Regions from separate parts of the Mesorhizobium sp. L48C026A00 genome, predicted to be linked through region 2. Evidence: predicted binding sites of a transcription regulator. Region 2 holds the regulator's gene; the other holds the start of a gene.
What was found. Region 2 encodes LexA, which represses DNA repair genes until DNA is damaged. Its sites were predicted from a motif close to TGTTCNNNNTGTGTTCNG; they were not measured.
Positions count from the first base shown of each region.

Region 1: the regulator LexA is predicted to act here: its motif matches at 1,467-1,484, upstream of X738_RS68240 (YifB family Mg chelatase-like AAA ATPase).

Region 1 is NZ_AYWU01000019.1:45,491-48,906, reverse strand. It holds gene X738_RS68250 (SDR family NAD(P)-dependent oxidoreductase) at 1-86, opposite strand, end outside; gene gshB (glutathione synthase) at 453-1,394, shown strand; gene X738_RS68240 (YifB family Mg chelatase-like AAA ATPase) at 1,577-3,109, shown strand; gene X738_RS68235 (hypothetical protein) at 3,171-3,416, opposite strand, start outside.
Region 2 is NZ_AYWU01000017.1:241,387-244,802, forward strand. It holds gene X738_RS67325 (ComEC/Rec2 family competence protein) at 1-1,648, shown strand, start outside; gene lexA (transcriptional repressor LexA) at 1,642-2,379, opposite strand; gene X738_RS67335 (molybdopterin molybdotransferase MoeA) at 2,484-3,416, opposite strand, start outside.

The DNA of each region.
Region 1 (3,416 bases), on a different contig from region 2:
GTCAGCGCCGCGCCAATTCCGGAGCCGCCGCCGGTAATCAGCACCGAAGCGCCCTCAAGGTCGGCAAAGCGCGCCGATGGCATCATTTTTTTCTCCCTGCGCATGACCCCGAAAATCGATTTCGATTTTCGGAAGGATCATGCGCAAAATCAAAGTGCTACAGCGTCGTTTGCGCATCCAAAAGGACGCGCGGCACCGTAGGCTCGGTCGGCGCGCATCCTAGCCAGCCCGGTCGGGGGAGCAAGGGAGAAAAAGCAAATTCGCGGGCTTATGTCTGACAAGTCACTCGTCAGCCGAACAGGAATCGTTGCTGCCGGCGCAGCCGAACTGGGCAAGGCGCTCCGCCTGCGCCTCAGCTACGCCCAGCAGGCAATCCTCAAAATGTCGCGATTGGCAGATGACCGGGGAGGTTGTAAGGGCAAGCAGCCCATCCGATCCGCCGGAGATCCGCCATGCCCCTGAAAATCGCTGTCCAGATGGACCACATTTCCACCGTCTCGATTGCCGGCGACACGTCGTTTGCGCTGTCGCTGGAAGCGCAGCGGCGCGGCCACCAGCTGTTCCATTATACGCCCGACCGGCTGTCGCTGCGCGACGGCAAGGTGTTTGCCGGCGTCGAGGAAATGCAGGTCCGCGACGAGAAGGGCAATCACTATTCGCTCGGCGAGAAAGTGCGGACCGACCTGTCGGAGATGGACGTCGTCCTGCTCAGGCAGGACCCGCCGTTCGACATGAACTACATCACCACGACGCATATGCTCGAGTGCATCCATCCCAGGACGCTGGTGGTCAATGACCCGGCCTGGGTGCGCAACAGCCCGGAAAAGATCTTCGTCACCCAGTTTCCCGACCTGATGCCGGAAACGCTGATCACCAAGGACAGCCAGGAGGTTGCCGCCTTCCGCAGGGAGTTCGGCGACATCATCGTCAAGCCGCTCTACGGCAATGGCGGCGCCGGCATCTTCCACCTTCACGAGGCCGATCGCAACCTCGCCTCGCTGCTCGAAATGTTCGGCCAGATGTTCCGCGAGCCCTACATCGTTCAGCGTTATCTGAAGGAGGTGCGAGCCGGCGACAAGCGCATCATCCTGATCGACGGCGAGCCGGTCGGCGCCATCAACCGGGTGCCGGCCGAGACTGATTCCCGCTCCAACATGCATGTCGGCGGCCGCGCCGAAAAAACGGAACTAACGGAGCGCGAACGCGAGATCTGCGCCCGCATCGGCCCGTCGCTGAAAGAGCGCGGTTTTATCCTCGTCGGCATCGACGTGATCGGTGACTACATGACCGAGATCAACGTGACGTCGCCGACCGGCGTGCGCGAGGTGGAGCGTTTTGGTGGCGCCGATATCGCCAGCCTGTTCTGGGATGCGGTTGAGGACAAGCGCAAGTAGCGTCCATGCTTGGCGGAACAGGGGCTTTCCGATCCGTAGCCGATGCGGCGCCATCAAGGCACAACGTTCGATTGTTCCCGTAATGTTCTTGCCTTTGCGCAAAATCTGTGGTTGTCTCAGATGACGCCGTTCGCGGCATGATCGCATGGGCTTCGGGCGAGCCCATGTCCGGGGGCAGAAAAATGGTTGCGCGGGTCCGCACGGTCGCTTTCCAGGGCATCGAGGCCGTGCCGGTCGACGTGCAGGTGATGATCGCGCCGGGCAAGGTCAACATGCACATCGTCGGCCTCGGCGACAAGGCGGTTGCCGAAAGCCGGGAGCGGGTGCAGGCGGCGCTGCACGCATCGGGCCTGTCGATGCCGTCGAAGAAGGTCACCGTCAATCTGGCGCCTGCCGACCTGCCCAAGGAAGGCAGCCATTACGATTTGCCGATCGCGCTTGGCCTGATGGCGGCGCTTGGCGCCATTCCAGGCGACATGCTGGCCGGCTACGTCGTGCTTGGCGAACTGTCGCTCGACGGCACCATCGCCGCGGTGGCCGGCGCGCTTCCGGCGGCGATCGGCGCCAATGCCGAAGGCAAGGGCCTGATCTGCCCTTTCGCCTGCGGCCCGGAAGCGGCGTGGGCCGGCAAGGATTTCGACATTCTGGCGCCGCGCAGCCTGATCGCCATCGCCAATCATTTTCGCGGCACGCAAGTGCTGTCGCGGCCGGAGGCCGGCATCCATGCCTCGGCGCGCGACCTGCCGGATCTTGCCGACATCAAGGGCCAGGAGACCGCCAAGCGGGCACTCGAAGTGGCGGCGGCCGGCGGCCATAACATGTTGATGATCGGTCCGCCAGGATCGGGAAAATCGATGCTGGCGCAGCGGCTGCCGTCGATCCTGCCGCCGCTGGCGCCGAGGGAATTGCTCGAAGTCTCGATGATCGCCTCGGTGGCCGGCGAGCTTGGTGAAGGCAAGCTGACCGACCGGCGGCCGTTCCGCGCGCCGCACCATTCGGCCTCGATGGCGGCGCTGGTCGGCGGCGGCCTGCGCGTGCGGCCGGGCGAGGCCTCGCTGGCCCACCACGGCGTGCTGTTCCTCGACGAGTTTCCCGAATTCTCGCCGCAGGCGCTCGACGCGCTGCGCCAGCCGCTGGAGACCGGCGACTGCATGATCGCCCGCGCCAATCATCGCGTCACCTATCCGGCGCGCATCCAGCTGGTCGCGGCGATGAACCCGTGCCGCTGCGGCATGGCCGGCGAGCCGGGCTATCGCTGCCTTCGCGGCGACCGCTGCCGCACCGACTACCAGGCGCGCATATCAGGCCCGCTGCTCGACCGCATCGATCTCCGGATCGAGGTGCCGGCGGTCTCGGCCAGCGATCTGATCCGGCCGGACCGGGCGGAGAAAAGTGCCGACGTGGCGCTGCGCGTGGCCCGCGCGCGGACAACCCAGCGCGAACGTTTCGAGCGGCTCGGCGCGACCTCCGTCACCACCAACGCGCACTGCTCCCCCTCTGTCATCGAGGAGATCGCGATGCCGGATGCATCAGGCCTGTCGCTGCTCAGGGATGCCAGTGAAAAGCTCGGCTTTTCGGCGCGGGCCTATCACCGGGTGCTAAAGGTGGCGCGGACATTGGCCGATCTCGAGGCCAGCGAGACTGTCGGCCGCATCCATCTGGCCGAGGCGATTTCGTACCGCATGAGCTCGGAGCGAATGGCGCAGGCGGCGTGACGTTCCCCTCCCCCTTGAGGGTCCCTTGAGGGAGGGTGACCGGCCCGGCCCGCCGCGGCAGCTACTTAACCGGGATCATGAGATGTGCGTAGGGAGTGCCCGCCCACATCACATATGGCCTGGACGTGTCAGGTTTGGGGTCAGCCGGATAGCCCTGCATCATGTCCGTTGCGTTGACGATCATCACGTGCGGTCCGGTCTCCACCCAATTGTTGCCTTCCTCGGGCTTTGTCGCATAAGGATCGGTGTTGCTGCCATCGGTGCCGCCTGCCAGCATATACAGGAAGCCGACCTTGCCCTTGGGCGG
Region 2 (3,416 bases):
TCCAAAGATCGTCGTCTCCGAAGATGCACCGTTAACCGCACGCCTTTCTTCGTCGATCGAGAAGGCGCGCGAAACCATCGCCGACCATATCAGGGACAGCATCGGTGGTGCCGAGGGGGAGATTGCCGCTGCGCTGATCGTCGGCGTGCGTGCCGGCATCCCCGAAGAGATAAACGAATCGATGCGGCGCACCGGCATCTACCACATCATCTCCATTTCCGGCCTGCACATGGCGCTTGTCGCCGGCACCGTCATGGGATTGCTGCGCGGCGCCTTTGCGCTGTTTCCCGACTTTTCGTCGCGCCGGCCGGTCAAAAAATATGCGGCTGCTGCCGCACTCGTCTCCATCGCTGCCTATCTGATCTTTTCCGGTATCGTGGTCGCGGCTGAACGCAGCTTCATCATGCTGGCGGTAATGCTTGTCGCCGTGCTGTTCGACCGGGCGGCACTCACCATGCGCAACCTGGCGATTTCGGCCATCGCCGTTATCGTCGTGTCGCCGCACGAGGTGGTCGGCGCAAGCTTCCAGATGTCGTTCGCCGCGACTGCGGCTCTCGTGGGCGCCTATGCCGGTTGGTCCGACTATCGTGCCGACAGGGCCAAGGCGCCGCGACAGCGACGGTCACCGGTCGCTTTCGTCACGCGCAAGCTCGTCGCCGGGGCAGGCACCATCGCAATGACCTCCATCATTGCCGGCAGCGCCACCGCGCTCTTCGCCATCTGGCACTTCCAGCGCGTCTCGCCGCTCAGCCTGTTCGCCAATCTGGCCGTCATGCCGATCGTCACGATCGTCATGTTCCTGGCCGTCCTCAGCGCCTTGGCAATGCCTTTCGGCCTCGACGGCCCTTTCCTCTACATGATGGGCAAGGGCCTGACGGCGATGATTGCAATTTCGGGATGGATCTCGGGGCGTTCGCCCGTCGATGCAGTCGGCCTGATTTCGTTGCAATCGGTTCTGCTGGTGACGGTCGCCTTAGTCATCGCCACGATGGCGACGACATGGCTGCGGCTTGCCGCACTTCCCTTTGCGCTCGCCGGCCTGCTGACGATTTCCGAGACGCGCACCCCCGACGTGCTGATCTCGGAGGATGCGCATCTGGTGGCGCTGCCGATCGGCGGCGGCGAACTTGCCGTCAACCGGATGCGTTCGAACGAATTCACCACCGACAACTGGAAACATGCGCTGGTTTCAACAACGATCGTCGAGCCGGAGACATTCGAAAAAGGAGATGTGCGGTTCGACATCGCCGATCCGGCCGACCTGCCGCCGGGAGCGCCTTTCACCTGCACTGCCGGCCTGTGCCTGGCCCGGCATCCGTCCGGCGCGCTCATCGCGCTCGCCGACAACCGCAAAACCGCGCGGCCGGCCTGTGCCTTTGCGGATTTGATCGTCATCGACGATGCCACAGCCTATTACAAACTCTGCCGCAACCCGCTGGTTCTCGTCGTCACCAAACGGCAGCTCGCTCGCATGGGCAGTGCCGCCGTCTTCTTCGATCCGCTATCGGCGAAGACGCGCGCAGAAATCCGTTTTGCCGTCAGACAGCCATACAGGCCTTGGCATGAGCAGCGGCGATTTTCGCGCGAGGCGAGGGGCCTGCCGCCATACCGCAGGGCCGAGAAACCCAAGAAGCCTGCCGTTCAGTAACGCCGGATCAGTCCGACGAGCTTGCCCTGCACCTTGACCCGGTCCGGCCCGAAGATGCGCGTCTCGTAGGCCGGATTGGCGGCTTCCAGTGCGATCGAGGCACCTTTGCGGCGGAATCGCTTCAGCGTCGCTTCCTCCTCGTCGACCAGAGCGACAATGATCTCGCCAGGCTGGGCGGTGTCGGCGTTGCGGATGATAACCGTGTCGCCGTCGAAGATGCCGGCCTCGATCATCGAATCCCCCTTGACCTCCAGCGCGTAGTGCGTGCCGCCGGTGATCATGTCCGGTGGCACCGAGATCGAATGCGTCTGGTGCTGGATGGCGTCGATCGGCACACCGGCAGCGATGCGGCCCATCACCGGTATGGAAACGGTGGCAACGACGTCGTCGTCATTGCCGGCCGCACGCATGCGCGAAGGCGCCGGCTTGATCTGGCGTCCGAGGCCGCCCTGGCCAAGGCTGCCTTGAATGACGCTCGGCGAGAATTTGCGCGCCGCATTGAGGCCCGGCGCGATCGAATCGGGCAGGCGCAGCACCTCCAGCGCGCGGGCGCGGTTGGGCAGGCGGCGAATGAAACCGCGTTCCTCCAGCGCCGTGATCAGCCGGTGGATCCCCGATTTGGAGGCGAGGTCGAGCGCTTCCTTCATCTCGTCGAACGAGGGCGGAATGCCGCTTTCCTTCAGTCGCTCGTGGATGAACATCAGCAGTTCATGTTGTTTGCGTGTCAGCATCGCGACCCCCAACAGAATCAGAAAAACAAACCCAGAACAAACACTATCTGTTCCAGTTGTGTTCCGCAACCATTTAAAGTTTAATGAATGTGTTGACGTTTTGTTCAGCGTAGCATCAGCACGCTGCAGGCGGCGCCCGCTGCGGCCGCGGGAGCGAATGGCTCGCGCACGACCAGTCCGTTGGCGTCGGCCAGCATTCTGAGCATCGAGGAATCCTGGACACTGAACGGCGTTGCCTCAAGCGTGCCAGCTTCTTCCTTCACCACCGCGCGTACATAGTCCTGCCTGAGATCGTTAGCCGGCATGGCGGCGCCGAGCCGCGCCTGACGCAGGTCCTGGCGGAAGGCGCGGCCGCCGAGCCGCGCCAGCAGCGGCTTCAGAAAGAGCTGCGTGCAGACCAGGCTGGCCACCGGATTGCCAGGCAGGCCGATGCAGCGGATGGCGCCCAGCCGCCCGAACATCAGTGGCTTGCCGGGCCGCATGGCGATTTTCCAGAAAGCGAGCGCCATGCCTTCGCCGGTCAGCACGTCATGGACGAGGTCATGGTCCCCGACCGAGGCGCCGCCCAGCGTGACGATGACGTCCGCGCCTGCGGCGACGGCTTTTGTCACCAGCGCGGCGATCGCGTCCTTGCGGTCGGCGGCGATGCCGAGATCGAGTGCGCTGGCGCCGACCGAGCGGGCCGCGGCGGCGACGCCATAGGCATTGGAGGAGATGATCTGGTCGGGGCCAAGGTCGCTGCCCGGCGGCAGCAATTCGTCGCCGGTGGCGATGATGGCGACCAGCGGCCGTTTCACCACGCGGACCTGCTGGCGGTTGGCCGACGCCGCCAGCGACAATGCCGCCGGATCAAGCAGGCGGCCTTTCTCCAGCAGCATGTCGCCCTGCGAGAAATCGAGCCCGAGGCGGCGGATGTTGCGGCCTTCAACCGTCGGCGCGGTCACTTCGACCATGCCGCCGCCGAGGTCGCGGACATTCTCCTGGATGACGATGGTGTCGGCGCCTCCGGGAAGCGGCGCGCCGGTGAAGATGCGCAC